Regions from separate parts of the Methylobacterium sp. HJ2 genome, predicted to be linked through region 1. Evidence: predicted binding sites of a transcription regulator. Region 1 holds the regulator's gene; each other region holds the start of a gene.
What was found. Region 1 encodes LexA, which represses DNA repair genes until DNA is damaged. Its sites were predicted from a motif close to TGTTCNNNNTGTGTTCNG; they were not measured.
Positions count from the first base shown of each region.

Region 2: the regulator LexA is predicted to act here: its motif matches at 4,917-4,934, upstream of recA (recombinase RecA).
Region 3: the regulator LexA is predicted to act here: its motif matches at 3,066-3,083, upstream of parE (DNA topoisomerase IV subunit B).
Region 4: the regulator LexA is predicted to act here: its motif matches at 4,459-4,476, upstream of ACS5RC_RS23210 (ATP-dependent helicase).

Region 1 is NZ_JBWJYM010000002.1:400,999-408,516, reverse strand. It holds gene ACS5RC_RS06490 (hypothetical protein) at 1-83, opposite strand, end outside; gene ACS5RC_RS06485 (cobalamin B12-binding domain-containing protein) at 397-1,422, shown strand; gene ACS5RC_RS06480 (BLUF domain-containing protein) at 1,477-1,875, opposite strand; gene ACS5RC_RS06475 (c-type cytochrome) at 2,083-2,448, opposite strand; gene lexA (transcriptional repressor LexA) at 3,119-3,856, shown strand; gene ACS5RC_RS06465 (ComEC/Rec2 family competence protein) at 3,850-6,117, opposite strand; gene gltX (glutamate--tRNA ligase) at 6,319-7,518, shown strand, end outside.
Region 2 is NZ_JBWJYM010000013.1:30-7,547, forward strand. It holds gene ACS5RC_RS24170 (methyl-accepting chemotaxis protein) at 427-2,121, opposite strand; gene ACS5RC_RS24175 (TonB-dependent siderophore receptor) at 2,408-4,543, opposite strand; gene recA (recombinase RecA) at 4,997-6,088, shown strand; gene ACS5RC_RS24185 (hypothetical protein) at 6,194-6,589, opposite strand; gene rpsL (30S ribosomal protein S12) at 7,183-7,518, shown strand, end outside.
Region 3 is NZ_JBWJYM010000004.1:361,109-368,626, forward strand. It holds gene ACS5RC_RS12895 (outer membrane protein) at 1-463, shown strand, start outside; gene parE (DNA topoisomerase IV subunit B) at 914-2,977, opposite strand; gene ACS5RC_RS12905 (hypothetical protein) at 3,412-3,597, shown strand; gene ACS5RC_RS12910 (hypothetical protein) at 3,783-4,079, opposite strand; gene ACS5RC_RS12915 (EamA family transporter) at 4,376-5,200, opposite strand; gene hslU (ATP-dependent protease ATPase subunit HslU) at 5,262-6,575, opposite strand; gene ACS5RC_RS12925 (hypothetical protein) at 6,921-7,115, opposite strand; gene ACS5RC_RS12930 (phosphomannose isomerase type II C-terminal cupin domain) at 7,293-7,518, shown strand, end outside.
Region 4 is NZ_JBWJYM010000011.1:160,187-167,704, reverse strand. It holds gene ACS5RC_RS23225 (accessory factor UbiK family protein) at 50-337, opposite strand; gene ACS5RC_RS23220 (hypothetical protein) at 531-788, opposite strand; gene ACS5RC_RS23215 (PhoH family protein) at 924-1,640, opposite strand; gene ACS5RC_RS23210 (ATP-dependent helicase) at 2,070-4,448, opposite strand; gene ACS5RC_RS23205 (hypothetical protein) at 4,626-4,880, shown strand; gene ACS5RC_RS23200 (AsmA family protein) at 5,085-7,518, shown strand, end outside.

The DNA.
Region 1 (7,518 bases):
CGAGCGCGCCCGGATGCCACGGCGTCAGGGCCGCTGGCGATGGCGCCGAGCATGGCGATGAGGACGAGGGCGGAACCGGCCAAGCGCATCCGCGGCACTGTATGGACCGGAGCGCGGCTGTCGAGGCCGGCGGACCCTTCGCCACGGGGTTTCGGAGGGCGACGCCGCCGTCTCACCCGGGCCGCCTCCTCATGCCGAGCGCCTTGCCGGAGCAACGGGCTGCATCGGCCGCTTCATGTCACCTCGCGATCAGGCCGTCTCGGCAGGGGACGTGGGCCGCGTCGCCGCGCGATCGGGACCCTCTCCGGGGGCGGAGTCCCCAGTATCCGCGCCGATTCGGCCGGCCCCTGGATCGCGCGGCCCGCGTTCCGAGGCCCGCCGCAGGCCGAGCGGGCCTTGCAGCCGCGCGCGTCGCGCGCCCGCGCGGGGGCGGGTTTTGACATCGGCGCCGGCTGCGGCTCTGATGCCCCGCAACGAGCGGCAGATCATCAAGGTCGCCGACACACCGACGCGGGGGCGGAGACGATGCAGGATCTAGCTTCGCTCGATGCGCGCGGGTCCGACCCGGCAATCCACGATGCCGAGCGCTTGGCGAAGGCCCGTCAGGCCTACGCGCGCAAGCGGGCGGCGGAAGAGGCGCGTGCGCGCTGCCTGGCGTTGGGCAGCGTCGTTCAAGCCGAGATCATCCCGCGGCTGGTGCTCCGGCACCGCGGCCTCGTGCCCGATCAACCCAAAGCCCTGGCCAAGCTCGAACCCGCACAGGTCGCCGGGTTCACGGACTTGGTGCTCGGCCCGGACGTCGCGCCCGCGGTCGATGCCTTCGCCGCGCTCGTCGAGAAGGGCTACGCCGTCGAGCACCTGTTCCTCGATCTCCTGGCGCCGGCGGCGGCCCTGCTCGGCCGGATGTGGGATGAGGATCTGTGCGATTTCCTCGAGGTGACGACCGGCGTGGCCCGCCTTCAGCTCCTCCTGTCGCGGTTTCGCGCAGACGGGCGTGCCACCGCGACCCTCGGTATCCGGCAAGTGCTCCTGATGAGTGCACCCGGGGAGGAGCATACGTTCGGCGTGCGGATCATCGAGCAGTTCATGCGCCGGGCGGGCTGGGCGGTGGCGAACGGCCTGGCGTCCCAGCCGGAGGAGATCGCCCGGCTGGTCGCCTCCGAATGGTTCGCCGTCGTGGGCCTGACGCTCAGCCACGAGGGCCGGCTCGAGCAACTCGCCACGGCCATCCGATCCGTCCGGAAGGCGTCCCGCAATCCCTTCATCGGCGTCATGGTCGGCGGTCCGGTCTTCCTGGCCCATCCGGATCTGGTCGAGCGGGTCGGAGCGGATGCATCGGCGGTCGATGCGCCGACTGCCGTGCTTCTCGCGCAACGATTGTTCGATGTCGGGCAGATCGCTTCGCAGAGTCGGGCCGTATAGGCCGCGTCGTCTCAGCCTCTCAGCCGAGGCGGCGAAGCCGTCCCTGCGCTGTGCTCAAGCCGGCATTGCCGCGAGACGCTCGAAGATCGTGAGCACCTGCTTCGGCGTCGCCCCTGCGAGCGCGCCGTCCGCGACCTCGGCCTGGGTCCACATCAACGACCGCGCGGGATCATCGCGCATCGCCCAGCCGGGAAACAGGCGTTCGCGCACCGGTTCGTAGGACAGCCGCTTGACTTCCAGGTGCCGATCGTCGCGCTCGATCCGGCCGTAGGTGGCCATCAGCGCCTCTTCGGAGCCCTCCAGCATCTGCAGATAGATATCCGCTCGGCAGATGAGGGCGCCCGTGATGCCGTCCCGGGTATTGCATCGGCGCGACTGCGAGAGGATGCCGTTGAGGATGGATTGATCGAATCCGAACGGGCGCGACGCGTAGATGAGCTGAAACACGATCATCGCAGCACCATCCCCCGATGCGATCGTCGCCCATGCTAGGACACGGATCGGTGCGAGGCTACCCTTGCAGCCGCCCTCCGGCTGCAGATGGGGAGGGCGGCCGAACCGGGCCGGCATGACCCGGGCTCTCGGCTCGCACCACCGCCGGAACCGGCCCCGGCGGCTTTCGTCGTGCCGCGCCCAGCTTGCGGCGCCGCGGCCCTATCGTCAGCTCTGCGTCTTGAGATAGGCGATCAGGTCGGTGATCTTCTTGTCGTCCGGATAGCCCTGGAAGACCATCTTGGTGCCCGGCACCTTGGCTTTCGGGTTCTTGAGCCACTCGTGCAGGTTCGCCTCGTCCCAGGTGAGGCCGGAATTCTTCAGAGCGGCGGAGTAGGTGTAGCCCTCGTAGGTGCCGGCCTTGCGCCCGACGACGCCCTTCAGGTCGGGGCCGACGCCGTTCTTCTGGAAATTGTGGCACGCCTTGCACGGCGCGAACGCCTTCTCACCGGCCGCCGGGTCGCCCGCATCCTGCGCGTGGGCAGCGAGGGGAAAGAGCAGAGCCAGACCAAATCCGACGATCGATGCGCGCATCATGTGTCCTCCAAGTGTTGTTTTGTCCCTGACAAGTACGGCGCAGCCTGCAAAGGACCAGCGGCCCAGCTGTCGCGGGGCGCCGTCGGCGCAGGGATTTCGCGGAGGCGTTGGATCAGCCGGCGGCAGAATCACTCGTCGCGTTGCCGCGGTCGCAGCGCGGCGGGCCGGCCTTCGTGCGTCCTGAGGTCTGCGATCACACGAATGTGTGACCCATCTCACAGAGCGCGGGTGGCCCGCATCCGGAGAAGGTCGAGAACGGCGATCCCCAGCGGAGGCAGGATGAGAAGTAGAGCGAAGATCAAGGCCACGATTCGTCTCCTATCGCGTGAGCAAGAACAATGCGCCGCGCAGCGGTCCTGTTCGACGGCTCTGGAGCGCCAGCGGATTTGCCGCAGCGCGAGCCGTCCGAGCCCGGACCGGCGCAAAGCACAGCGCTGAACATCCTTGGTGGCGGGCCGGCCCAGGCGGCGATCCTCGACCGGGAGACCGAACTCGTCGCAGGGATCCGACGCACTCGGAGCAGCACCGCGCCCTAACCGCGCGCAGGCGCGATCGCTCGGCCAGGCTTGCGGAACACTTGCGGAACGTTTAACGTGTTCGTGGTTTGTTTCCGAGGCCGTGGTTCGCGGTCGTCCTACCCGCTTGGTCCGAATGCGAGTGCCGCCCGATGCTGACGCGTAAACAGCTGGATCTCTTGCGCTTCATTCAGCAGCGGATGCGCGAGAGTGGCGTCCCGCCGTCCTTCGACGAGATGAAGGATGCGCTCGATCTCAAGTCGAAATCCGGCATCCATCGCCTGATCACCGCCCTGGAGGAGCGCGGCTTCCTGCGCCGCCTGCCGAACCGGGCGCGGGCCATCGAGGTGATCCGCATCCCCGAGAGCCTCGGCGAGATCGCGACCGCCGCTGCCGCCCAGGCCACCCCGCCCGAGGCGCGGCGCTTCACCCCGAGCGTCGTGGAGGGCGGCAAGGGCAAGACCCCGCCGCGCCCGGCCACGACTCATGCGACCGACGAGAGCGGTCGCGCGATCTCGATCCCCGTCATGGGCCGGATCGCGGCCGGCACCCCGATCGCCGCGATCCAGAACCAGAGCTCGGCCATCACCCTGTCGCCGGACTTCCTGGCGGGCGGCGAGCACTACGCCCTGGAGGTCCGCGGCGACTCGATGGTCGAGGCCGGCATCCTCGACGGAGACCTCGTGGTCATCCGCAAGCAGGACACGGCCAATACGGGCGACATCATCGTGGCGCTGATCGACGACGAGGAGGCGACGCTGAAGCGTCTGCGCAAGCGCGGCTCCTCGATCGCCCTGGAGGCGGCCAACCCTGCCTACGAGACGCGCGTGCTCGGGCCCGACCGGGTGCGGATCCAGGGCCGCCTCGTCAGCCTCGTCCGGCGCTACTGAAGCGATTCGTTCGCGGGCGCCTCGCTCTCGCCGGGTTCCTCGGCCGGTCCGCCCGGCTCGTCGGGGGGCGATCCCCGGATCGGCGGCTTCGGCGGTGCCGGATCCGGTGCGACCGCCGGATCAGACCTGCGAGCGGCGCGCGCCCGTGCGACGGCGAACCCGTCCGGGGTCGGGCGCAGCCCGACGGCGCCGTGCCGCGCGAGGTAGCGGCGGTCGATCACCAGGGACGCTTCGCAGCCGACGGGGGCCGCGAGGCTCGAGATCACGAGGGCGGCCCGGGCGCAATCCTCCGCGAAGGCGCGTCGGTCCTTGACCAGCGCCACGGCGCGCCCGTTCGCGAGCCGCGCCACGCAGCCGACCGGGTCGCAGCGGCCGGCACTGGCGAGTTCCGCGGGTCTGCGCCCGTCGCCGTCCGCCTTCAGCCATTGCTCCAGCACGAATCCGGACGGTTTCCCGAGGATCGCGAGCCGGCCATCCGTCCCGCGCAGCACCGCGCCGGAGCCCTGGCGATCGACGTAGAGGTCGTAGCGCTCCGGCACGGCGGCCAGCCCGAGCCCCGCGAGGCCCGGCGCGAGCGCGAGCCAGCGCAGGCGCGATGCCGGCAGGGTGGAGAGGACCAGCGCCCCGGCGAGCAGCCCCAGGGCGGCGGAACCGAAGGCCGGCACCACCAGGATCGCGCCGCCGAACCCGGCGATCCAGCCCGAGATCGCCAGCATGCCGCGCACCGCCTGCCCCATCAGCCACCAGACCGGCAGGTCGAGGCCGAACGGATAGGCGAGGATGCCGATCACCGCCGAGGGCATCACCGCGAGCGAGACCAGCGGCAGCGTCAGCGCGTTCCCGACGATCCCGAAGGGCTGGACGGTCTGGAAGTGGAACGTCGCGAAGGGCGCCGTCGCGACCTGCGCCACCAGCGTCGTGGCGAGGGTGCCGACGATCCCCGAAAGGGCTCCGGCGACGATCCGCCCGAGCCGGCCGGCGCCCTCGCGCCGGAACAGGCGCCCGTCGAACAGCCGGGCGCAGGCGATCAGGCCCGCGACCGCGCCGAACGACATCTGGAAGCTCGGTCCGAGCAGCCCCTCGGGCTCGCGGGCCAGGGCCACGAGGGCCGCGAGCGCGAGGTTGCGAATCGACAGGGCCGGGCGATCGACCAGGATGGCCCCCAGCATGATCAGGGTCATCACCAGCGAGCGCTCGGCCGCGATGTCCCAGCCCGAGAAGGCGCAATAGGCGCTGACGCCCACCATCGCGACCGCGGCGGCGATCTTCTTGATCGGCCAGAGCAGGGCGAGGTGCGGCACGAGGGCCAGCGCCGCGCGCACCAGCCAGAACACGACGCCGGCCGCCAGCACCATGTGGAGCCCGGAGATCGAGACCACGTGGTAGATCCCGGCGGCGCGCAGCACGTCGTTGGTGCCCGGCGCGATCAGCCCGCGTTTGCCAGTGACGAGCGCCGCCGCGACGGCGCCCGCCTGCCCCCCGTTCGCGTCCGCGATCCGGCGCGTCAGCGCGTTGCGGGCCGCATCGATCCCGGCGGCGGTGCGCAGGGCGAGGCCGGGCGGCTCGGCGGGCGGCACGATCTCGATCGGGCCGATGAGCGAGCCGACCGCGCCGATCCCCCGGAAATAGGCGTCTCGGGCGAAGTCGTAGCCGCCCGGCCGCGCCGCTTCCGGCGGCGGCAGCAGACGCGCTTTCGCCCGCAGGGTGTCGCCGGGCCTGAGCGGCGGCGCCTTGCGGAAGGAGACGCGCACCCGGCGCGGCCGGGCCTCCGGCGCGAGCGTGCCGAGGCTCGACACCACGACGACGAGGCGCGCCCCCTCCTCGCGCTCGTCGAGGGATTCGATGATGCCGGACAGCGGCGCGATCAGGGGACGGCTCAGCACGGGCGCCGCGACGCGCTGCATCCGCCAGGCTGCGGCGGCGAAGCCGAGGAAGCCGGCGGCGAGCGCCAGTGCGAGGGCTAGGGCCGCCGGCCGGGCGCCCAGGAGCGGCGTCAGCCCGAGGCAGAGCCCGGCGCATAGCAGCGGCGCGGCGAGGACGGGCGCCCCGTCGGCCAGCCCGAAGAACACCAGGATGCCCGCCCCGAACGCGACCGCCAGCCAGGGGAACAGGCGCCGCTGCTCGGCCTCGACCGCGAGGCCGGCCGCTGTCCAGCCCCGGAGCGCGGGCACGAGGCGGCCCAGCGCCGGACGGGCGGGGCCGAAGAGCGCCAGGGCGCCGCCCGCGCCGCCTCCCGCGCTGCCTGTCCCGATTCGCCGCATCCCTGCGCCGCCCTGCGGCGTGACCATTCGCGCCGTGCAACGAATTCTTAACGCATCGGCGGGGCCATGCTACAGCCGCCCGCTCGGACGGCCGGATCCGCCCCTTCCGCCCGCGCTCCCGCGTCCGTCGCCCGTATCCCCTGCTCGTGCCCGCATGCCATGCGGTCCGAGCGTCCGCATCGCACCTGCCATCCGAGACCGATGTCGTCACCCGTCGTCACGCGCTTCGCGCCCTCGCCCACGGGCTACCTCCACATCGGAGGCGCCCGCACCGCGCTGTTCAACTGGCTCTACGCGCGCCACACCGGCGGCCGGATGCTGCTGCGCATCGAGGACACGGATCGGGAACGCTCCACCCAGGGGGCGATCGACGCGATCCTCGACGGGATGCGCTGGCTCGGCCTCGACTGGGACGGGGACGTGATCTTCCAGTTCGCCCGGGCGGAGCGCCACCGCGAGGTGGCCGAGAGCCTGCTGGCGGCGGGCCACGCCTATCGCTGCTACGCGACGCCCGAGGAACTCACGGCCATGCGCGAGCAGGCCCGCGCCGAGGGCCGTCCCGCCCGCTACGACGGCCGCTGGCGCGACCGCGACCCGTCCGACGCGCCGGCGGGGGCCAGTTCCGTCATCCGCCTGCGCGCGCCGACGGAGGGCGAGACGGTGGTGGAGGATGCGGTGCAGGGCCGCGTCACCTGGGCCAACCGCGACCTCGACGACCTCGTCCTGCTGCGCTCGGACGGCACGCCGACCTACATGCTCGCGGTGGTGGTGGACGACCACGACATGGGCGTCACCCAGGTCATCCGCGGCGACGACCATCTCACCAACGCGGCCCGCCAGAGCCAGATCTTCGCGGCCCTCGGCTGGGCGGTGCCGCTGATGGCCCATATCCCGCTGATCCACGGGGCGGACGGCGCCAAGCTGTCGAAGCGCCACGGGGCGCTCGGCGTCGACGCCTATCGCGATCTCGGCTACCTGCCGGCGGCCTTGCGCAACTACCTCGTGCGGCTGGGCTGGAGCCACGGCGACCAGGAGGTGTTCTCCACGGACGAGATGATCGCGGCCTTCGACCTGAAGGCGATCGGCCGCTCGCCGGCCCGCTTCGACTTCGCCAAGCTGGAGAACCTCAACGGCCTCTACATCCGGGGGGCGGACGATGCCGCCCTCGTGGACGGGATCGAGGCCGTGCTGCCGAACGTCGGTTCCGCCCGGGGCCTCGCAGCCCCGCTCCCGAATCCCCTGCGCGAGCAGTTCATCCGGGCGATGCCGGGCCTGAAGGAGCGCGCCAAGACCCTGATCGAGCTCCTCGACAGCGCCTACTACCTCTACGCCGCCCGCCCCCTCGCCCTCGACGAGAAGGCGAAGGCCCTCCTCACGCCGGAGGCGCGCGCCCGCCTCGGC
Region 2 (7,518 bases), on a different contig from region 1:
AGAGGCGCCCGGGGCGCCGGCTGACCGGCCGGCGACGCGGGAACCGCCGCGCTGTCCTCGCACCCGCCCCGGCGGTCATCCGGTCCAGGCTCCCTGCGCGTCGGCGCGGCGGATGGGAGACCCGCCGCGCCGACGGGACAGCGCGTGGACAGCCATGTACCCGCTTTGTTCCTATGTGTCAAGAATAATGTCTTAGCTTGAGGCGGGGCGTGCGGTTCGCCGCTGCCTCCGCGAGACCGCCCGCTTCATGGGCCGCCGACACCGGCCGCCGACAGAGGCCGCGCGTCCCGTCCCCGCCGCAGGCGCCCGCACCCGCGCAGGGGTTCCGGTCCGGCTCGGACGCGCTGCGCGGCGCGAGCCGCAGGATGCGGTGCGCACGGGAGCCGCCCGCCGGGGCGGCAGGCTCCCGTGCGCGTCCGGGCCGGCTCAGGCCGCCCGGACGGTTGCGAGGAAGCGGGCGACCTCGGCGCCGAGCTGGTCGGACTGGCGCGACAGGCCGGAGGCGGCGGCGAACACCTGGGCGGCGGCGGAGCCGGTCTCCTCGGAGGCCCGCGCCACGCCCGAGATGTTGCTCGTGACCTCGCCCGCCCCGGTGGCGGCCTGGGCGACGTTGCGCACGATCTCCTGGGTCGCCGCCCCCTGCTCCTCCACCGCCGCCGCGATCGAGGCGGCCACGGCGTTGATCTCGCTGATCCGCTGCGTGATCCCGTCGATCGCCTGCACCGCCTGATCGGTCACGCCCTGGATCTCGCCGATCTGCGACGCGATCGCCTCGGTGGCCTTGGCCGTCTGCGAGGCCAGCTCCTTGACCTCGGAGGCCACCACCGCGAAGCCGCGGCCCGCCTCGCCCGCGCGCGCCGCCTCGATGGTCGCGTTGAGCGCCAGCAGGTTGGTCTGACCGGCGATCGAGGAGATCAGCCCGACCATGTCGCCGATCCGGGCGGAGGTGGTCTTCAGCGCCTGGACGAGCTGGCCGGTCCGGTCCGCCTCGCCGACCGCCGCCTGGGCGAGGCTGGCCGAGCCCTGCACCTGCCGGCTGATCTCGGTGACCGAGGTGCCGAGTTCCTCGGCCGCGGCCGCCACGGTGTTGACGTTGGAGGCCGCCTCCTCGGCCGCGGCCGCGACCGTGGTGGATTGCGAGGCCGTCTCCGTCGCGGTCGCGGTCATCGTGCTGGCGGTGGCCTGCAGCTCGGCGGCCGAGGACGACACCGTTCCGACGATGCCGCCCACGGCGCGCTCGAAGCCGTCGGCGAGCTCCACCATCGTGCGCTTGCGCTCGCTCGCGGCGGCCGCGTCGGCGAGGCGCTGGACCTCCGCCTGCTCGGCCGCCTTCTGGGCGACCATGGCCTTGATGCCCGCGACCGCGCGGCCGACGGCGCCGATCTCGTCGCCGCGCGCCGCCTCCTTGATCTCGGCCGCGACATCGCCCTGGGCCATGCGCTGCAGCACCCCGACCAGGCTCGCGATCGGGCGGGTGATGCCGGCGACGACGATGAATGCGGCGAGGGCCAGGGCGGCGAGCAGGCCGGTCGCCGCCGCGGCGACCAGAACCGTGCCGGCACGGGCCGAGGCCTCGTCGGCGCCGACGCTCGCCTGCTTGAGCTCGGCCGTCAGCAGGTCGATGCGCGGCTGTATGATCTCGCGCAGCTTCATCCGCAGCGGCGCGGCCTCGACGAGGAGGACCGGCGTGGCGGCGGGGTCGTTCTTCAGGGCCAGGGCGTTGCCGCGCTCGGAGACCGCGAAGAAGTCGACGAGGGCCTGGCGCAGGCCCTGGTTCGCGGCCTTGCGCTGCGGCGTGTCGGACAGGGCGATCAGCCGGTCGGCGCTGTCGAGCGCGGCCTTGGCGGCGGCCTCGTAGCGGACCTTGTAGCCGGTCATCTCGTGCGCGCGGGTCTCAAGCACGAGATTGCGGCTCTGGACGGCGGCCTCGTTCACGTTGATGCGGACGGTCAGGATGCCCTCCAGGCGGGCCATCTGCACCTCGACCAGCTGGCGCGTCTGCGCGGCCAGATCGGCGAGGCTGGAGCGGGCGTAGAGCACGAGCCCCCCCGCCACGGCGGCGACGATCAGGAGCGGGAGGGCAGCCTTGATCAGGATCTTGGTGTGGCCGAGGAGGGTCATGATCGTGGTCCGGGGGGTGGAACGTGCGCGCAGACCCTATCGGAGCTTGGTTAAACGGCCGGAAATTTTTCACCGTGCCGGCCGGGCCGGAGGCGGATTCGCCCATAATTCCGAGCCGCTTCGGTATGTTTTCCTGGTCCCGCCGGGCGAAGCGCGGCCGTGGGGCCGCACCGGCGCGGCGGACGCCCCCCGGGGATCCGGGGCCGTCCGCGGCGCCCGCGCGGATCACCGGCGCGCCCGCGCCGGAGCGGCCGGCGCCTCGATCGGGCGGATGCGAGCCCCGCGCTCACATCCGCGCGGTGATCGTCGCCAGCACCGTCAGCGGCGCGCCCGGCAGGTTGTTGAACTGGTTGAACGGCTGCTCGATGTAGCGGGCATCCGTCAGGTTGCGGGCGTTGACGGCGAAGCGGTAGCGCTCGACATCGTAGAACACGGCCGCGTCGAGGCGGTTGTAGCTGCCCACCGTGAAGCTGTTGTTGAGGTCGCCGAAGCGGTTGCCCACATGGGTGAGGCCCGCGCCGAAGCCGAGACCGCGCCAGGGGCCGTCCTGGATCTGGTAGGTCGACCAGACGCTGGCGCTGAACTCCGGCGCGCCGATCAGCCGGTTGCCGATCGCGTAGGTGGTGTCCTTCGTGATCCGGGCGTCGAGATAGCCGAGCCCGCCGATGATTTTCCAGCCGGGCAGGATCTCGCCCGCGATGTCGAACTCGACGCCCTCCGAGCGTTGCGCGCCCGTGATCACCGAGAAGCCCGTGTTGACGGGGTCGGCCGCCGAGACGTTCTGGCGGTCGATCCGGAAGGCGGCGGCGCTCAGGGTGAGGGTGGATGGGATCAGGTCGTAGCGGGCGCCGACCTCGTACTGCACGCCGGTCTCGGGCGGCGGGTTCGTGGCGCCCAGCACGTTGTCGGTCTGCGGCTTGAACGAGGTCGTGTAGCTCGCGTAGAGCGTCAGCGGCTCGACCGGGCGGTAGACGAGGCCGACACGCGGCGAGATCCCGAACAGCTCCTGGTCCGGGGGCGTCGCCTGCGTCGCGCTGGTCCGGCTGACGTAGAACTGGCTGCCGAAATCCGCCCGCGCCCCGAGCAGGAGCTGCAGGCCGGCGCCGAGGTCGATCTGATCCTGCAGGTAGAGCCCGTACAGGGCGGTCCGCTGCTGGATCGCGTTCTGGAAGGTGAAGGGGCCGTAGGTGCCCCGCGGTGCCGGGTCGAAGAAGCTCGTGCCGCTGAAGCTCGACTGCACCGAGTACGACTTGCGGAAGCCGTTGGTGTACTCGAAGCCGGCCAGCAGCGTGTTGCGCAGGCCCAGCACGTCGAACTTCGCCACCAGTTCGGACTGGGTGTCGATCGCCGCGAAGGTGGTGTCGGTCGCCGTGCTCCGGCGCGTGACCTGGGTGCCGGCGGCGTTGACGGCGGTGGAGCGCACCGCGAAGGCGTCGAAGCCGCCCGACTGCACATTGACGACCTGCCGCAGGGTCACGGCCGCGTTGAGGTCGTGCTCGGCCCTGAGCGTCACGAAGTTCGATTCGCCGTTGTAGCGGGAGTTCGGGGTGCCGTAGTAGCGCGCGACGTCGTCCCGCGGCACCCGGCCGTTCCGGGCGATCAGGCCCTCGTCGTACTGCGAATCCTGCCGGGTCACCTCGGCGAGGAGCTCGACGCGGGTATCGGGGGCGGGCGTCCAGGTGAAGGCGGGGGCGACGAAGTACCGGGTGTTGGTGCGCCCGTCGCCGAAGTTGCGGAAGGTCGGGTCGTCCTGGGCCGCGAAGCTGACCCGCGCGGCCAGCCCCTCCGCCGCCGGCAGGGCGCTCGACACGGAGCCCTGGAGGCGGGCGAAGCCGAAGCTGCCGCCCTGGAGCGTGAGGTCGCCCGTGGGCTCCGCCGTGGGCCGCCGGGTGACGATGTTGACGAGGCCGCCGGGATCGCCGCGCCCGTAGAGCACGGAGGCCGGTCCTTTGAGCACCTCGATCCGCTCGACGTCGGCGAGGTCGCGCTGCGTGGTGTTGAAGGTGTTGGCCTGGCTCAGGAGCACGCCGTCGATGGCGTAGGTCTGGGTGCGGAAGCCGCGGATCACGAAGGTGTCGGAGCGGCCCTGGATGGTGCCGCCGGACTGCACGTTGCTGACGTTCTGGATCGCGTCGGCGAGCCGCACGTCCTGCTGGTCGACCAGCACCTCGCGCGGCACCACCTGGATCGACTGGGGCACGTCGCGGATCGCCGTGTCGGTGCGGGTGGCGGTGCCGGAGCGGCCGGCCCGGTAGCCCGCCACCGGCCCGGTCGCGGCCTCGCCCGTCCCGGTGACGGAGAGTTCCGAGAGCACCACCTCCGACTCGACCGGCTGCGCCTGCACCGCCGACAGCCAGAGCGGCGCGAGGCCGCCGAGCACCATCGCGGCGCCTGCCGGCCCGCCCCTGCCCGTTCTCGTCATCGCCGCGTCTCCGATCAGGTTCGCCGGGGCCGGGGGCCGCGCCGTCGGACCGTTGAGCGCGCGAAGACGTGAGAAGACAAGCGCCGACGATCGAGTGATCTTCGCCCGACGCGCGTTTGGAGACACCCGTATCCGAGACTCAACACCCTCGAATGCGAATAGTTATAAAGTCTTTCCCGGAAGTTGCAGCCTCAAGCCACCTGCAACAGGCACGCACGATCGGCCGGACAGCCCGCCGGCAGCTGCGGACGCGCTCCGAATACGGCGCGGCGCGCCCGGCCGAGCGGGTCCCGGCCCAGGCCAGGGCCGGCCGGAGGGAATGCGGATCCGGTGGATGCCGGCCCTCGCCCCGGGGGCGCCACCCTTGCGCAATGAGAACAAAAAGAGTACATAAACGACAGCCGGGGCGCGATTGCGAACGGCGCCCAACCCCCGCATAAGGATGCCGCCGCGATGGCCCAGCCCGCCCTGAAAGCCGTGGATACGCCCAGCATGGACAAGGACAAGTCGAAGGCGATCGACGCCGCTTTGTCCCAGATCGAGCGCGCCTTCGGCAAGGGCTCGATCATGCGGCTCGGCAAGAACGACAAGGTCGCCGAGGTCGAGACGGTCTCGACGGGCTCGCTCGGGCTCGACATCGCCCTCGGCGTCGGCGGCCTGCCGCGGGGCCGGGTGATCGAGGTCTACGGGCCGGAATCCTCGGGCAAGACCACGCTGGCGCTCCACACGATCGCCGAGGCCCAGAAGAAGGGCGGCGTCTGCGCCTTCGTGGACGCGGAGCACGCCCTCGACCCGGTCTACGCGCGCAAGCTCGGCGTCAACCTCGACGACCTGCTGATCTCGCAGCCCGATACCGGCGAGCAGGCCCTGGAGATCACCGACACCCTGGTGCGCTCGGGCGCCATCGACGTGCTGGTGGTCGATTCGGTGGCCGCGCTGACGCCGCGGGCCGAGATCGAGGGCGAGATGGGCGAGAGCCAGCCCGGCCTCCAGGCCCGCCTGATGAGCCAGGCGCTGCGCAAGCTCACCGGCTCGATCTCGCGCTCGAAGTGCATGGTGATCTTCATCAACCAGATCCGGATGAAGATCGGCGTGATGTACGGCAGCCCGGAGACCACCACGGGCGGCAACGCGCTGAAGTTCTACGCCTCGGTGCGCCTCGACATCCGCCGCATCTCGACCCTGAAGGACCGCGACGAGGCGATCGGCAACCAGGTCCGCGTCAAGGTCGTCAAGAACAAGGTCGCGCCGCCCTTCAAGCAGGTCGAGTTCGACATCATGTTCGGCGAGGGCATCTCGAAGGTGGGCGAGCTCGTCGATCTCGGGGTGAAGGCCGGCATCGTCGAGAAGTCGGGAGCGTGGTTCTCCTACTCGAGCCAGCGCCTCGGCCAGGGCCGCGAGAACGCCAAGGGGTTCCTGCGCGACAATCCCGAGATCGCCGCCAAGATCGAATCCTCGATCCGCCAGAACTCGGGCCTCGTCGCCGAGAAGATCCTGGAGAACGCCAAGCCGACCGACGACGAGCTCGACGAGGGCGAGGCCTAGAACGCGGGCGGGCCGGACGGTCCCGCCGCGCAGAGGATCACGAACGCGAAAGGGCGCCGGACCAGGCAGGTCCGGCGCCCTTTCGGCGTCTCGGGAGGCGCCGCCTCAGCCGTGGTGGCCGGTCGGCTCGAACAGGAAGTCGTCGATGCGCGGGATGCTGACCCCGAGGCCGCCCTGGAGCGGGCGCGACAGGCGCCAGGGCCGATCGGTGCGGGCCCGGATCGCCTCCGAGGGGCGCAGGCGGCGCAGGGTGCCCGCGTCCGTCACCTCCTCGATGGCGAGGAAGCCGTAGACCTGCAGCCGCGAGGCGGTGAGCTTGGTCTCGCGGTCGCCCGCCGCGACCGCGAGGCTGCCGGTGGCGTAGACCGCGTCCATCAGGCTGCGCTGCTCGCCCCGGCGCCGGATCTGGCCCTCGCGCACATCCCCCTCGCCCGGGGCGAGTCGCGCCGGCGCGCGCCGGAACGGAACCACGTTGTCGGACGCCGTCGAGACGCTACCCATACGCATCACCCTGGTACGCGAACCGCAGATCCGGCCGGGCGAGCCCCGCCGGAGATGCGGACAATTCGACGAACCGGTTTAATCTTCCGTGAGCGACGCCCGGGCACCCTGTCCCCGCCTTGGCCAGCGACGCCCGGAAGGGAGCACGGCCCCGCCCGCGGACGAGGCGCGGACCCGCTCGCAGGACGTCGCCGGAAACCGCGCGTTAACCTCCGTCCGGGCCGGGATTTGTGCCGGTTCGGCATTGACGCGGGCCGCCAGGGCGTCTAGAAGCGCGCCACTTCGGTCGGCCCTGGGCTGCCGCGGGCGTGAATCGCAAGCCTCGCTAGACTGGCAAGCCTCGCTAGCGCGCCCGCATGATACCGAAGGCTCACATCGCCTGACGTCTCGTCAGATCAGTAGGTACGAGCGCGCCTGTACCGGGAGTGCTCCTCTGCCGACAGCGCGCCACGGGTCCTGACCGACCCCTGGCGCATATTCGTTTTGCGACGCTGCCCTCTCGGGGACGCGGCGCAGCCCGCGCCCCGAGAGGGACGCTCAACGACGTGGACAGGATCGCGGCAGCACGGCGATCCGGAGGAAGAGGGCACAGGATGCCGACGATCAACCAGCTGATCGCTCAGCCGCGCAAGGCTCAGAAGGCCCGCAACAAGGTGCCGGCGCTCAACGCCTGCCCGCAGAAGCGCGGCGTCTGCACCCGCGTCTACACGACGACCCCGAAGAAGCCGAACTCGGCGCTCCGCAAGGTGGCCAAGGTCCGCCTGACCAACGGCTTCGAGGTGATCGGCTACATCCCGGGCGAGGGCCACAACCTTCAGGAGCACTCCGTGGTGATGATCCGCGGCGGCCGCGTGAAGGATCTGCCGGGCGTGCGCTACCACATCCTGCGCGGCGTGCTCGACACCCAGGGCGTCAAGAACCGCAAGCAG
Region 3 (7,518 bases), on a different contig from region 1:
CGCCCCCGGCGCCCTGATCTTCAACCCGAACGGCATCTCCAGCCTCGACTACTTCGGCACCGTCCGCGGTCGCCTCGGCTACGCCTTCGACCGCACCCTCGTGTACGGCACCGGCGGCTTCGCCTACGGCTCGGGCGGCGGGCGCCAGTTCGGCCTGCCGAACGCCAGCACCGACAGCTTCCAGACCGGCTGGGCCGCCGGCGGCGGCGTCGAGTACGCGCTCCCCACCGACTCCTTCCTGAACTTCTTCCGTTCCTCGGCCGTGACGCTCAAGGTCGAAGGCCTCTACGTCAACCTCGACCAGGGCAACCGCAACAACGGCGTCTTCGGCGTCAACGCGGCCGGGACCCAGGTCGGCGTGAACAGCCTCGGCGTCGGCGTCGTCTCGGGCGGCAACCGCCGCAACGACACCGAGTTCGCCGTCGTCCGCGCCGGCATCAACTACAAGTTCGGCTCGTACTAAGACCCGATCCGGGAGGGCCTCCGGCCCGCCCGAACCCAGCAAAGCCAGTGGGAAGCCCGGCCGAAAGGCCGGGCTTTTCGCGTTCAAGCGAGCCGCGCGGCCCTGAGCCCGGCCCCCGTCGCGCGGACCTCGTCCGAGCCTCGCCGATCAAGCGGCCCGACGATCAGGGGCAGTTGCGTGAGGCGGTCGCCCGCCCGCTCGCGGCGAGGCCGCCGGGCCGGACGTATCCCTGGAGGGCACAGCGATCGCTCGTCCATCGAGGACAAGCCGGCGACGGCAAGGTGCCGCTCCTGCGGCTCCCGGTCGGGGCAATCGGCCCCGAACACCGACCCCACATCCCGATCCGCGGGCGCGGGACCGACCTCGCACCGGGCACGACCGATCTTGGCGGGGGAGCGGAACGGGGCGCCGCTCGCCGAGGCGGCCTCCGCCTCGGTCCTACCGGCCGGTTCAGATGTCGAGGTCGGCGCCTTCGGCGAAGGCGGCGCGCTCGCTGATGAAGGCGAAGCGGGCTTCGGGCTTGTTGCCCATCAGGCGATCCACCGTGTCGCCCGTCGATTCCCGCGCCTCGTCCAGGACCGCGACGCGCAGCAGGATGCGCTTCTTGGGGTCCATCGTGGTTTCCTTGAGCTGGGCCGGCATCATCTCGCCCAGGCCCTTGAACCGCCCGATCTCGACCTTGCCGTTCTTGAACAGGGTCTTGATCAGCTGCTCCTTGTGGGCGTCGTCCCGGGCGTAGGCGGTCTTGGTGCCCTGCTGCAGCCGGTAGAGCGGGGGCACCGCGAGGTAGAGGTGCCCGCGGTCGATCAGCTTGGGCATCTGCCGGTAGAAGAAGGTGATCAGCAGGGAAGCGATGTGGGCGCCGTCGACGTCGGCGTCCGTCATGATGATCACCTTGTCGTAGCGCAGGTCCGCCTCGCGGAAGTTCGCCCCGGTGCCGCAGCCGAGGGCGAGGGTCAGGTCGCCGATCAGCTGGTTGGCGCCGAGCTTGTCGCGGCTCGCCGAGGCGACGTTCAGGATCTTGCCGCGCAGCGGCAGGATCGCCTGGGTGGCCCGGTCGCGGGCCTGCTTGGCCGAGCCGCCGGCCGAATCGCCCTCGACGATGAAGATCTCGGAGCCGGCGGTGCCGGCGGCCGAGCAATCCGCGAGCTTGCCCGGCAGCCGCAGCTTGCGCGTCGCGCTCTTGCGGGCGACCTCCTTCTCCTGGCGGCGGCGCAGGCGCTCCTCGGCCCGGTCGATCACCCAATCGAGGAGCTTGTTGGCCTGGGCCGGGGAGGCGGCGAGCCAATGGTCGAAGGCGTCGCGGATCGCCGTCTCGACGATGCGCGAGGCCTCGACGGTGGCGAGCTTGTCCTTGGTCTGGCCTTGGAACTCGGGCTCGCGGATGAAGACCGAGAGCATCGACGCGCAGGTCGCCATCACGTCGTCGGTGGTGACGGCATTCATGCGCTTGGCTTGGTTCACCCGCTCGGCATGCTCGCGCAACGCCCGCAGCAGAGCGACGCGCAGGCCGGCCTCGTGGGTGCCGCCCTCCGGCGTCGGGATGGTGTTGCAATAGGAGGCCGAGACGCCGTCCTCCGTCACCATCCAGGCGACCGCCCATTCGAGGGAGCCGTGCGAGCCCGGCTTCGTCACCTTGCCGGAGAAGATCGCATCGGTGACGAGCTCCTTGCCGGCGATGTCGCGGGCGAGATAGTCGCGCAGGCCCCCGGGGAAGCGGTGCACCGCCTCGGCCGGCACGTCCTCGACGCCCTCCAGCAGGGCGGGGGCGCAGCGCCAGCGGATCTCGACGCCGCCGAACAGGTAGGCCTTCGAGCGCGCCATCTTGAACAGGCGACGCGGGTCGAAGCGCAGCGCGCCGAAGATCTGGGCGTCGGGGTGGAAGCGCACCCGCGTCCCGCGCCGGTTCTGCACCCGGCCGACGGGCTCCAGGGCGCCCAGCGGCAGGCCGCGGGAGAAGGATTGGCGATAGAGCGTCTGGTTGCGGGCGACCTCGACCTCGAGGAGGTCCGAGAGGGCGTTCACCACCGAGATGCCGACGCCGTGCAGGCCGCCGGAGGTCTCGTAGACCTTCGAGTCGAACTTACCGCCGGCGTGCAGCGTGGTCATGATGACCTCGAGCGCCGATTTGCCGGGAAATTTCGGGTGCGGGTCGACCGGGATCCCGCGGCCGTTGTCGGTGACGACGAGAGCGCCCGATTCCTCGAGCTCCACCTCGATGAAGCTCGCGTGGCCGGCCACCGCCTCGTCCATCGAGTTGTCGATCACCTCGGCGAAGAGATGGTGCAGCGCCCGCTCGTCGGTGCCGCCGATATACATGCCGGGCCGGCGTCGGACCGGCTCCAGTCCCTCCAGCACCTCGATGTCGGAGGCGTCGTAGCCGGATTCGGCAGCCTGCACGGCGGCGATCGGCGCCGCGGCGACGCCGTCTATGAGCTTGCGCCGGTCGGGCGCGGGTCTGCCGTCGATCGACGGCTTGGCCCCGACGAAGAGATCGCGTGCGGGGTCGCTCACGCGAGCGCTCCGCGATCGGGGCTTGGCGGCAGAGGGAGCCGCCTGGGAACGAGACCGTGCTGCATGCGCCTTCATCCTCTTACCGTACCGGAACAAACCGGAAACAGAAAGGGGTTATCGCGGCGCAGGGCCCGGTTCGCACTCGGGGCCCTCCGTCGCGGAGACCGTTCCATGACATGGGACGGGGTTGGTTAAGAAGGCCTGATCGGGCAGGGGAGCGGCAACGGCCGGGCAGGGCCGACGCCTCGTGCGCGTCTCGGCCGTCGCCGGATCGTCGTCAACGTCCTCTACAGCATCGCGCGGATACGATGGCTCGCATCCCGGCTCGCGTCCGGGAACCGGCGCGAACGCCGTACGTTATCTTGCAAGCTAAGCTCTGCCGTTTCTCCGGGGTCGGAGACCTGAGACGGGGCCAGACTCGGGAGCCCGATGCGATGAGCAAGCCCGACGCCCTCACCCGCCACGCCAGCCTCGTGCGTGCGGAGCGCGCTGCCGGCGAAGCATTCGGGTGGCCCGATGCGCCGACGGCATTGCGGCGCTCGCTCTTGTTCTCCCCGGGCGTCATCGCGGCTGCGACCGCGGTGACCACCGTTGCGGCGACGATCACCTATTTCGTCTGACGCCAGACCGCCGCGGCGGAAGGCATTCCCGAACATCCGGCGTCCGGCCTGGTCCGGGGCCCAGCATCCGGCGTGCGACGGCTTCTCATGACAATGGCGGGGCTCGGCGCCCCGCCATCGACAGCCCTGTATCAGGGGCTACGACCCGTGACGGATCCAGCGATCCGCCCGAATCGACGCGGGTCTCAGTAGCCGTAGCCGTAACCCGTCGCGGGGCCGGCGCGGCGCGGCGCGATCGAGCCCGTCACGATGTCGTCGGCCGCGCCGACGGTGCCGCCGACCACGCCGCCGACGAGGCCGGTCACGCCGCCAAGCAGGCCGCCGCGGGGCGAGGTGGGCGTGATGTGGGCGCCCCAAACGTTCAGCGTGCCGTCGCGATTGTAGCTGGCGCTGTCGGTGTCGAACGTCTGCGCTAAGCTCGGCGAGGCGGCGAGGCCGAGGGCCAGGGCGAGGCCAGCGACGAAGCGGGTACGATGGGTCATGGTCGTTCCTTCACGCTGTCCGATCCGGCAACGGCAATCCAGATGCGCGATGCACCTGGGTTGCAGCGGCCTGTTCGGATGATGTCCCGTCGAACGACAGGATCGATTGGGTTTCGTGACTGACCAACACGGCGCCCGCCGAGAAGCTCCGGATTTATAGTTCAAAATTCCTAACCGAGGGCGGATATTTTGCACTGCGGCATCGTGCCTGGATCTCATAGTTCATTGTTAACAATGGGTTCCAGGCGCATTGCCGCCCGCGCATGTGCAGCGCAGCATCCACCCATGCGCTGAGGTCAGGGGGTGGGGGCCTGCTTGCGGCGGCGGGAACCGGCCGTGACGCCGGCCGAGGCCGCGATGATGCAGAGGATCGCGAGCCATTGCGGCGGCCCGAGGCGCTCGTCGAGGAGCGCGAGGGCCGCGAGCGCGGCGATCGCCGGCTCCAGGCTCATCAGGACGCCGAAGGCCTGCCGGTCGAGGCGGCGCAGGGCGAACATCTCCAGGGAATAGGGCAGGGCGCTCGACAGGAGCGCGACGGCGAGCCCGGCCGCCAGGATTCCGGGGGCGAACAGGGCAGGACCCGCTTCCGCCAGACCGAAGGGCGCGACCAGGATCGCGGCCGCGAGCATGCCGAGCGACACCGCCTGCCCGCCGTCGTGCCGCCCGGCGCGCTGGCCCGCCAGGATGTAGAGCGCCCAGGCCAGCCCGGCGCCGAGGGCGAAGGCGACGCCCGCGGGATCGAGTCCCGCCGCCTCCCCGGTCCCGCCGAAGGGCAGCAGCAGGGCGAGCCCCGCCACCGCGAGAGCGATCCAGAGCAGATCGGCCGGACGGCGCGAGGCGGAGAGGGCGACGGCGAGGGGTCCGGTGAACTCGATCGCCACGGCCGGCCCGAGCGGGATGGTGCGGAGCGCGAGGTAGAACATCAGGTTCATGGTCCCGAGGGCCGCGCCGTAGACGGCGATGAACCCGCCCTCGCGCGGCGGCAGGCTACGCCGCCAGGGCCGCCAGACCGCGACGAGGATCAGCGCCGAGAACCCGACGCGCAGGGCCGAGACGCCGGCCGCGCCGACCTGCGGGAACAGCCCCTTGGCGATGGCCGCCCCGCTCTGCAGCGAGACCATGCCGGCGACGAGGGCCAGGACCGGGAGCAGCGCGCCGGAGGGGGGCGGAGCAGGCACGCCGCTACAGGATGAACCGGCTGAGGTCGGCGTTGGCCGCGAGGCTCTCCACCCGGGCGCGCACGTATTCGGCGTCGATCGGCACCGTCTCGCCGGCGCGGTCGGTCGCCGTGAAGGAGATCTCGTCGATCACCCGCTCCAGCACGGTCTGGAGGCGGCGGGCCCCGATATTCTCCACCGAGCCGTTGACCTCGACGGCGACGCGGGCCAGCGCGTCGATCGCATCCTCCGAGAAGTCGAGGGTGACGCCCTCGGTCCGCATCAGCGCCACCGTCTGCTTGATCAGGCTCGCCTCGGTCGCGGTCAGGATCTGCTTGAAATCCTCCACCGTCAGCGGCTGCAGCTCCACCCGGATCGGCAGGCGGCCCTGCAGCTCGGGCAGAAGGTCGGAGGGCTTCGAGACGTGGAAGGCGCCGGAGGCGATGAACAGCACGTGATCCGTCTTCACCGGGCCGTGCTTGGTCGCCACCGTGGTGCCCTCGATCAGCGGCAGCAGGTCGCGCTGCACGCCCTCGCGGGAGACGTCGCCGGAGGCGCGGCCCTCGCGGGCGCAGATCTTGTCGATCTCGTCGAGGAAGACGATGCCGTTGTTCTCGACCTCGCGGATCGCCTCGCGCACGAGCGCGTCGTCGTCCACGAGCTTGTCGCTCTCCTCGGCGAGCAGCGGCGCGTGCGCGTCGCGCACGGTGATGCGGCGCGGCTTGCCGCGCTGGGCGCCGAGCGCCTTGCCGAGCACGTCGCCGATGTTGATCGCCCCCATGGAGGCGCCGGGCATGCCGGGGATCTCGAACATCGGTAGGCCCGATGGAGAGCCGCCCGCGAGTTCGAGCTCAACCTCCTTGTCGTCGAGCTCGCCGTTGCGCAGCTTCTTGCGGAAACTGTCCCGGGTGGCCTGGCTCGCGGTCGGGCCGACGAGGGCGTCGAGGATGCGTCCCTCGGCCGCCGCCTCGGCCTTGGCCTTCACGGTCTTGCGCTTCTCGGCGCGGGTCAGCCCGATCGCCACCTCGACGAGATCGCGCACGATCTGCTCGACGTCGCGGCCGACATAGCCGACCTCGGTGAACTTGGTCGCCTCGACCTTGAGGAAGGGCGCACCGGCCAGCCGCGCGAGCCGGCGGGCAATCTCGGTCTTGCCGCAGCCCGTGGGGCCGATCATCAGGATGTTCTTGGGCGCGACCTCCTCGCGCAGCGGCCCTTCGAGCTGCTGTCGGCGCCAGCGGTTGCGCAGCGCGATCGCCACCGCGCGCTTGGCCTCGTGCTGCCCGACGATGAAGCGATCGAGCTCGGAGACGATTTCGCGGGGAGAGAAGGTCGTCATCGAACTCCAGCCGGATCGAGCCGCGCGCGTACCCGACGATCCCGACCGGATCGGCCGGCGGTCCGGCACCGTCCGGACCGAGCCGGGGTCGAAAGGTCGGCGGGCTCGCGCATCCCGACGATCTAAGCGCGGCCGCGACCGCTTTCCAGGGCCGGGGCGGGCGGGCATGCCCGACGCGGCGTCCCGGACGGGAGGCGGCGTCGGGTCCGCGACCCGAGAGGACGCCGCCATCGCGCTGCGCCAGGGCTGATCGGCGGGGCGACAGGCGCACCGGCCGGGTATTCAGAGGCCTTACGGAGCAGGCGCCGTCAGTTCGCGCAGACGCCCAGGACGGGCCGCAGCCGATCAGCGCCCGCCGGGGCGCCAGTCAAGGCGGCGCTCGTCCGAAACCAAGATCTCGGAGGCCGAGGCGAAATCCTCGTCCGCGACGGCGTCGCAGCGAAGCTCCTTCACGTCGCACCAGTTGCAGCACTCGCCTGAGCCGACCCAGGTCAGCTCGCGCGATGTCTCACACAGATGGACCCAGAGACCGTTCGGCATTGATCAACTCCTGCGCGGTGCCAACGCGCAGCTACGCTCAAGGTTCAAAGCTCCCTTTCGGACCCCAGGTCGTCACGGTCTCGCCATGTTGCACTGCGGCAGCTGTGACGCGGAAGCCACAGACATTCAGCGGGGAATCGGGAACAATATTGCGGCTACTCGAGACAGGGAAAGACGATGACAGTGATTCCTCCTGCCCAATCGTTCTCGGACGCGAAAGCAGTCCGTTATCAGGCGGGAGAACGCGATCAGAGACCGTGGGGAACCTGGGAAGTTCTGGCGACTGGCGCGGGCTATACGGTCAAGCGCATCACCGTCGCTCCCGGACAGCGGCTCTCGCTGCAGTATCATCATCATCGGGCCGAGCACTGGACTGTTGTCAGCGGCCAGGCCGAGGTCGAGA
Region 4 (7,518 bases), on a different contig from region 1:
CTGCCGACTCCGCTTCCTGTGCAAAAGCCCGAAGCCCCCGAATCGGTGCTCAGACGACCTCGCTGACCCCCGCCGTGGCAGCGCCGGCCGAACCGCCGACCTTGGCCTCGAGGGCCGCGACACGCGCGGACAGGGCCTCGTTCTGGGTGCGCAGCGTCGTCACGAGGTCGCGCAGAACGTCGACCTCCTCGCGCGAGGCGATGTCCATGTCGCGGATCAGGCGCTCGGCCTGGGCCCGCACCACCGTCCCGGCCTCCCGGCGCACGCCCTGAGCGGCGCCGGCCGCATCGGTCATCAGGCGGGCGAAATCGTCGAACAGGCGATTGGAGGGGGGCATGTCTGGTCTCCGAGGATGGCGGCCCGAGCCGCGGCGCGAGCCGTCCCGGGCGTCTGCACGGGATCTCACGCGAAGGCTCGAGATGGGAATCCCGCCGGTCCGCGGCAATGTGCGCCGGGCGCGCGATCGAAGCGGCCCCACCGGCACGCAACGGCGCGGGTCCCGCGGGAGCCCACGCCATCGCGGCGGACGATCACATGTGGTGGCGCATCATATGACGACGCATCATGTGGCGGCGCATCATGCGGCGCTCCATGTGCCGATGCATCATGCGGCGCTCCATGCGGCGATGCATCATGCGGCGCTCCATCCCGTCCATACGGACCTGGGTGACGCCCTCGGGCGCGGAGACGCCGACCGGTGCGCCGGGAGCGGCGGAAGCCGGAGCGGAGACGACGGCCGCAGCGCCCAGAGACGCGAGCACGGCGACGGCGAAGGTCAGTTTCCTCACAGAGAGACTCCAGTTCTCAAAGTCCCGGGCGCGGCACCCGGATCATCCTCTCGGGAGAGAGGTTCGAAGCGACTTCTCGTGCCGGAGAGGCACGGCGGGTCTCCGCAACCGACCCGCCGAGCCTAACAGTTCAACTCAGAGATTGGTTTCCTCGAAAGCCTTCACCCACTCCGCGCAAATGCCGGAGCGCACGATGTCGTCGCGGGTGAACTCCACCACGGGCACCGGCATCATGCGGCTCTTGATCAGATGGATCACCGTGCGCAGGCCCGAGGTCTCGCGCAGATCGGTCTGCGACACGTCGCCGTTGATGATCACCTGGCAATCGTCGCCGATGCGGGTGAGGAACATCTTGATCTCGGCGGTGGTGGTGTTCTGCGCCTCGTCGAGGATCACGAGGCAGTTCTTGAAGGTGCGCCCGCGCATCACCTCGAAGGGGACGATCTCGATGTCGCCCGTCTTCAGGGCGATCTCGAAGGCGGCCTGGCCCATGCGCTCCTTCATCGCCTCGGTGAGCGGCGCGACCCAGGGCGCGATCTTGTCCTCGAGGGTGCCGGGAAAGAAGCCGAGGGAGCGGCCGGAGGGGACGTTGGGCCGGGTGATCACCACCTTGGCGATGCGGCGCTGGCGGAGCTGGTCGGCGGCGCGGGTTCCGGCGATGAAGGTCTTGCCGGTGCCGGCGGGCCCGAGCACGATCACTTGCGCGTGGCGGGAAAGAGCTTCGAGATATTCGCCCTGTCGATCGGTCAGTGGCTGGATCGGACTTAAGTGACGTTCCTCGTCGAACCGGGTTCGATGCAGTCTGCCTCCGCGATCTTCAACCAGTTCAAGTCGTGCGCGCCGTCTTTTCATCGATCAACACTCCACTCGGACTTGCCAATCTGGATATGTCACTGCGCTTCAGTAGTACCGTTCTGCGTCACACCTTTTGTCACATTCAACAAACAAATTCCGACGCGATTGTCCGGGTTCCATCGCGCCGAAAACTGCCTGTGCACACCTGCGCCAAGCGGCCCGAACGGGCCTCGACGGCACAAGCAACGCCCGCACCACACGCCGGCGCCGACGCAGCCTTGCACCCGCGATGTTGCAATCCGGAGACGGTTCGGCCGGGGGGCGGGCTGGGGCGGGCGGATCGCACGCGACCGTTGCGCGGAAGACACTCGGAACGCCATCCGGGACAGCACGGCATCCGGCACGCCCGCGATCCTCGCTCGCCCCGTGGGGCGGTTCCGGCCGGCCTTGCCGCCCTCGAAGTCCGGGCTTGGCCGGCGGGACAGCTCAGCCTGGCTGGATGAAGCTGTCGAGAACCATCTTCCGGCCGGCCTTGTCGAAGTCAACGGTGAGCTTGTTGCCGTCGACGCCCGCGACCGTCCCGGGGCCGAACTTGGTGTGGAAGACCCGCTGCCCGCCCTGGAAGGCCGAGGGCGTCCCCGTCGACTTGGCGATCAGCTCGCCCTCGATCTCGCGCGGGCCGCCGGGGCGCCCGCCGGCGCGTCCGCCCGGCGCGGAGCCGGCGAAGCCGCGGCCGCCGGTGGCGGCCTGGGCCCGCTGCCAGCCGGGCGTGCCGTAGGAGGAGGCGCCGAACGGCGCGGGGTTGCGGTCGAAGCGCGAGGCGCCGGCCGCGAAATGGGCGGGCGCCTCGACGACGTCCACGGCCGCCTCCGGCAGCTCGTCGATGAAGCGGCTCGGGATCGTCGAGGACCACAGGCCGTGGATCCGGCGGTTGACCGCGAAGGAGAGCTTGGCGCGCTTGCGGGCGCGGGTCAGGCCCACATGGGCGAGGCGCCGCTCCTCCTCCAGCCCGGCCCGGCCGCTCTCGTCGAGCGCCCGCTGGTTCGGGAACAGCCCGTCCTCCCAGCCCGGCAGGAACACGGTGTCGAACTCGAGCCCCTTGGCGGCGTGCAGCGTCATCAGCGAGACGCGCTCGGCGCCCTCGGCTTCGGAGGCTTCCATCACCAGCGAGACGTGCTCGAGGAAGCCCGCGAGATCGGGGAACTCCTCCATCGAGCGGACGAATTCCTTCAGGTTCTCCAGGCGGCCGGCGGCGTCGGCCGAGCGGTCCTTCTGCCACATCTCGGTGTAGCCGGATTCCTCCAGGATGGTCTGGGCCACCTCGGAATGCGGCTGTGTCTCCACGGCCCGCGCCCAGCGCGAGAAGCTCTCGGTCAGCGCGCGCAGCGTGGCGCGGACGCGGGGCTTCAGCTCGTCCGTCTCGCACAGGCGGCGGGCGGCGAGCAGCAGCGGCACCCGCTCGGCCCGGGCGTAGGTGTGGAGCTGCTGCAGCGTCGCGTCGCCCAGGCCCCGCTTCGGGGTGTTGACGATGCGCTCGAAGGCGAGGTCGTCGGACGGGTTGGCGGTGACGCGCAGATACGCCAGCGCGTCGCGGATCTCGGCCCGCTCGTAGAAGCGCGGGCCGCCGATCACCCGGTAGGGCAGGCCGAGCTGGACGAAGCGGTCCTCGATCTCGCGCATCTGGGCGGAGATCCGCACCAGCACGGCGATCTCGGAGAGCGGATGCTTCTTCGCCTGCAGCGACTCGATCGCCTCGCCGACGTGGCGCGCCTCCTCCTCCGAATCCCAGGCGCCCGTGACGGTGACGCGCTCGCCCAGGGCGTCCTCGGTGCGCAGCGTCTTGCCGAGCCGGCCCTCGTTCTTCGCGATCAGCCCGGAGGCGGCGGCGAGGATGTGGCCGGTGGAGCGGTAGTTGCGCTCCAGCCGCACCACGGTCGCGCCCGGAAAGTCGTGCTCGAAGCGCAGGATGTTGTCGACCTCGGCGCCGCGCCAGCCGTAGATCGACTGGTCGTCGTCGCCGACGCAGGCGACGTTGCGGTGGCCCTGGGCCAGGAGCCGCAGCCAGAGATACTGGGCGACGTTGGTGTCCTGGTACTCGTCCACGAGAATGTAGCGGAACCGGCTCTGGTAGGTCTGCAGCACGTCCGGGTTCTCGCGCCAGAGCTTGAGGCACAGGAGCAGCAGGTCGCCGAAATCCACGGCGTTCAGGGTCGCGAGCCGGGCCTGGTAGGCGGTGTAGAGGGCGCCCCCCTTGCCGAAGGCGAAGGCCGAGGCTTCCCCCGGCGGCACCTGCTCGGGGCCCAGGCCGCGGTTCTTCCAGCCGTCGATGGCGTGGCCGAGCGCGCGGGCGGGCCAGCGCTTCTCGTCGACGTTCTGGTCGGCGATCACCTGCTTCATCAGGCGGATCTGGTCGTCGGTGCCGAGGATGGTGAAGTCGGATTTGAGGCCGACGAGCTCGGCGTGGCGGCGCAGGATCTTGGTGCCGATGGCGTGGAAGGTTCCGAGCCAGGGCATGCCCTCGCCCGCCGGCCCGACGAGCGCGCCGATGCGGTGCTTCATCTCGCGGGCGGCCTTGTTGGTGAAGGTCACCGACAGGATGTCGTAGGGCCGCGCCCGCCCGGTCGCGATCAGGTGCGCGATGCGCGTCGTCAGAACCCGGGTCTTGCCGGTGCCGGCGCCCGCCAGCACCAGGACCGGTCCCTCGGTGGTCTCCACCGCGCGGCGCTGCTCGGGGTTCAGGCCCTCGAGGTAGGACGCGGCGCTCGGCCGCAAGCCGCCCATGGCGCGCGCGGCGATCGAGCCGCGCGCCGCGCCGGCGGCACCTTGCTCCGGGTCTGCGGATGCGGAATTCTCATGGTCCTGCATCGTCTCTCCCTGGACCAAAACACGAACGGCGTCGAGGCCCGGGCCGGTCCGCGACCGCGCGCCCGGTGGAACCCGCCGCGGCCCGGCCGCGTCGACATCCCGAGACCGGCGCCGACAGGCGCCTCGAACTCGGCGCCGATCGGCGCCCTGAACCCCACGGAACCGATGAGTCGCTCCATGAGCCGCACCCTCCGCACCGCACCGATCACGCTCGCCGCCCTCGTGGCGGTCCTCTCGGCGGGGCCCGCCCTCGCCCAGATCGGCCAGACCAACCCCAACGCCGCCAACTCGACGATGATGCAGCAGAACCAGATCCGCGGCGTCCAGCAGGACCTCAACGCGCAGACCAACGCGAACCGCATGGAGATCCAGCGCAACCAGATCTCGCAGCCCCCGATCAACACGGCCCCGACGGTCGCCCCCCGCCGCTGACCGCCGCGGCGCGCAGACCCCGACAGTCGGCGGCAGGCAGGCGTCGTTTCCGCGGGCAGCCCCCCTGGCGCAGAGGGCGGCGCGGCATGCTATGTCCCGCGCGGGAGAGGGCAGGGCGGCCGCGCCGGGCGGGTTCCGCAGCCATGTCCCCGAACGTGACCCCGGACCGGCCGGTGCGGGTGGGCTGCAGGCGGAACGAGAACGGTGCGTGACCTTCTGACCGCGCTCGCGGGCGCCGTCATCCTGATCCTCGTCGCGGCGCTCGCCGCGCCGCCGTTCATCGATTGGCAGGCCCATCGCGCCCTCGTCGACCGCGGCATCGCCCGCTCGCTCGGCCTTCCGGCCCGCAGCGAGGGCCGGATCGCGATCCGGCTGCTGCCCTCGCCGCACCTGCGGCTCGACCGGCTGCATCTCGGCGGGGAGGGGAGCGCGCCGGCCCTCGACGCCCGCGGCGTCGAGGCCGAGGTGGCCCTCGCGCCCCTGCTGAAGGGGGAGTTCCGCTTCACCGAGACGCGCGTCGGCCGAGCCGAGGTCCGGATGCCGGTGAGCGACGGCGACGCGCTCCTCGTCCCGGCGGGCCTCGGCGACAGCCTGCGCGGCCGCGACCTCGCGGTCGAGGATCTGCGGATCGAGCACCTGCTCCTCACCACGGTCGTGCCCGCCACCGGCCGCACCGACCAGCTCTACGCCCAGGATCTCAGCCTCCAGGCGCCGGCCCTTGCCGGGCCCTGGCGGGTCGAGGGATCGAGCGGCGGCCTGCCGTTCCGCCTCGCCACCGGGACGATCGGCGACGACGGCGCGGTGACGCTGAAGCTCTCGGGCGGCGGCGACACCCGCCCACGCTTTGAGGCCGACGCCCGCCTCAGCCTCGCGCCCGTCCCTGGAGCCGGGCGCGGCGAGGATGCGGCGCTCGCCGTCCGGGCCGAGGGCTCGGCGCGGCTCGTGGTCGGCCCTCCGACCCAGGCCGCCGGCGAGTACCTGCCGTTCTCGCTCTCCGGCAGCTTCAAGGCCGAGGGGCCGCAGGTGCGGTTCGAGACGGTGAGCGCGGAGATCGATCCCGGCGGCCGGCCGCTGCGCCTCGCCGGCAGCGGCCGGCTCGACCTGCGGCAATGGCGGGCGGGCCTGACGCTCGCGGCCCGCCGCCTCGACCTCGACGCCTTCCTGGGCTCGGGCGGCGGCCAGGGCTTGATCGCCCGCGGCTTCCCGCGGGAGGGCAGCGGCCTGCCGGTGATGCTCGATCTCGACCTCGCGGTGGAGAGCGCCGTGCTCGGCGCGGCGGAATGGTCCGACCTCGCCCTCGTGGGCACCCTCGACCGGACCGGCGGCCTCGTGCTGCGCCGGCTCGGCGTGACGGCGCCGGGCGAGGCCGCGCTCGCGCTGAGCGGCTCCCTCGACACGGCGCCGGCCCTGAGCTTCACCGGCTCCGCCTCGCTCGCCGCGCGCCGATCCGACGGGCTCGGGCGCTACCTGCGCCGGATCGGCCTCGACGGACCCGCCCTGGCGATCCTCGACGGCCGCCCGGTGGAGGCGAGCGCCGAGGTCTCGGCGGCGGCCGCCGCTCTCTCGCTGCGCAACCTCCGCCTCGGCCTGGGCCCCGCCACGATCACCGGCAACGCCCGCTACACCGCCGCCGACGGGGCCGTGCGCGCGCGTCTCGCGGCGCAGATCGCGGCGCGCGGGATCGACATCGCGGCGCTGCCAACGCTCGGCGGCACGATCGCGAGCCTGCGCGACACCGATCTCGGGCTGACGCTCGAGGCTCGCGACGTGCGCTACGGGACGGCGGGCTCGGGAGAGGGCACGATCGCGGCCCGGATCCAGACCGACGGCGCGAGCCTCGTCGTCGACAGTCTCGACGTGAGCAACCTCGCGGGCGCGAGCGCGGCGCTGTCCGGGCGGATCGGCCTCGACGGGACCGGGCGGATCAGCGGGCGGCTGGCCGCGCCGGTGGCCGCGCCGCTCCTCGGCCTGCTCGAGCGCTTCTGGCTCGACGAGATCCGTGCGGTGCCCGCCTTCCTGCGCGCCGGCAGCCTCGATCTCGGGGTGACGGTGGAGCGGATGCCGGGTGCGCCCGCGCTGCAGGTGAAGGCTTCGGGCAAGGCCGCGGGCGCCAGCCTCTCCCTCGCGCTCACCAGCCGCGCCGGGATCGTCGAGCGGGCCGAGACGGAGATCGCGAGCCCGCGCGCCGGGCTCTGGTTCGGTCGCGGCGACATCGCGGGCCTGCAGCAGCCCGGGAGCCTGAAGCTCCTGGCGACCCGCGGGCGCGAGGGGCTGGCGCTCGAGGCGAGCGGCACCGTCGCGGGTCTGAGCCTCTCCACCACCCGGCCGATCCGCCTCGGCGCCGGGGACGGGATGCCGGAGGCCGGCGAGATCCGGGCCGAGACCGCCGATCTCGCGCCCTTCCTGACGCTCGCCGGCGCCGCCGCCCTGGCGCCGGGCCCGTGGCCGGCGGCCCTGACGATCGGGCTGGAGGGCGCGGGCAGCGGCACCCGGGCCCGGGTCTCCGGGCGCCTGTCCGGCGAGGCCGCCGAGGCGCAGCTCGTCCTCGCTCCGGACGGTGGGCTCACCGGCAGCGCCGCGTTCGGGCGCCTGTCCGTGCCGCAGCTGGCAGCCGCCCTGGTCGGACCCGACGAGGCGA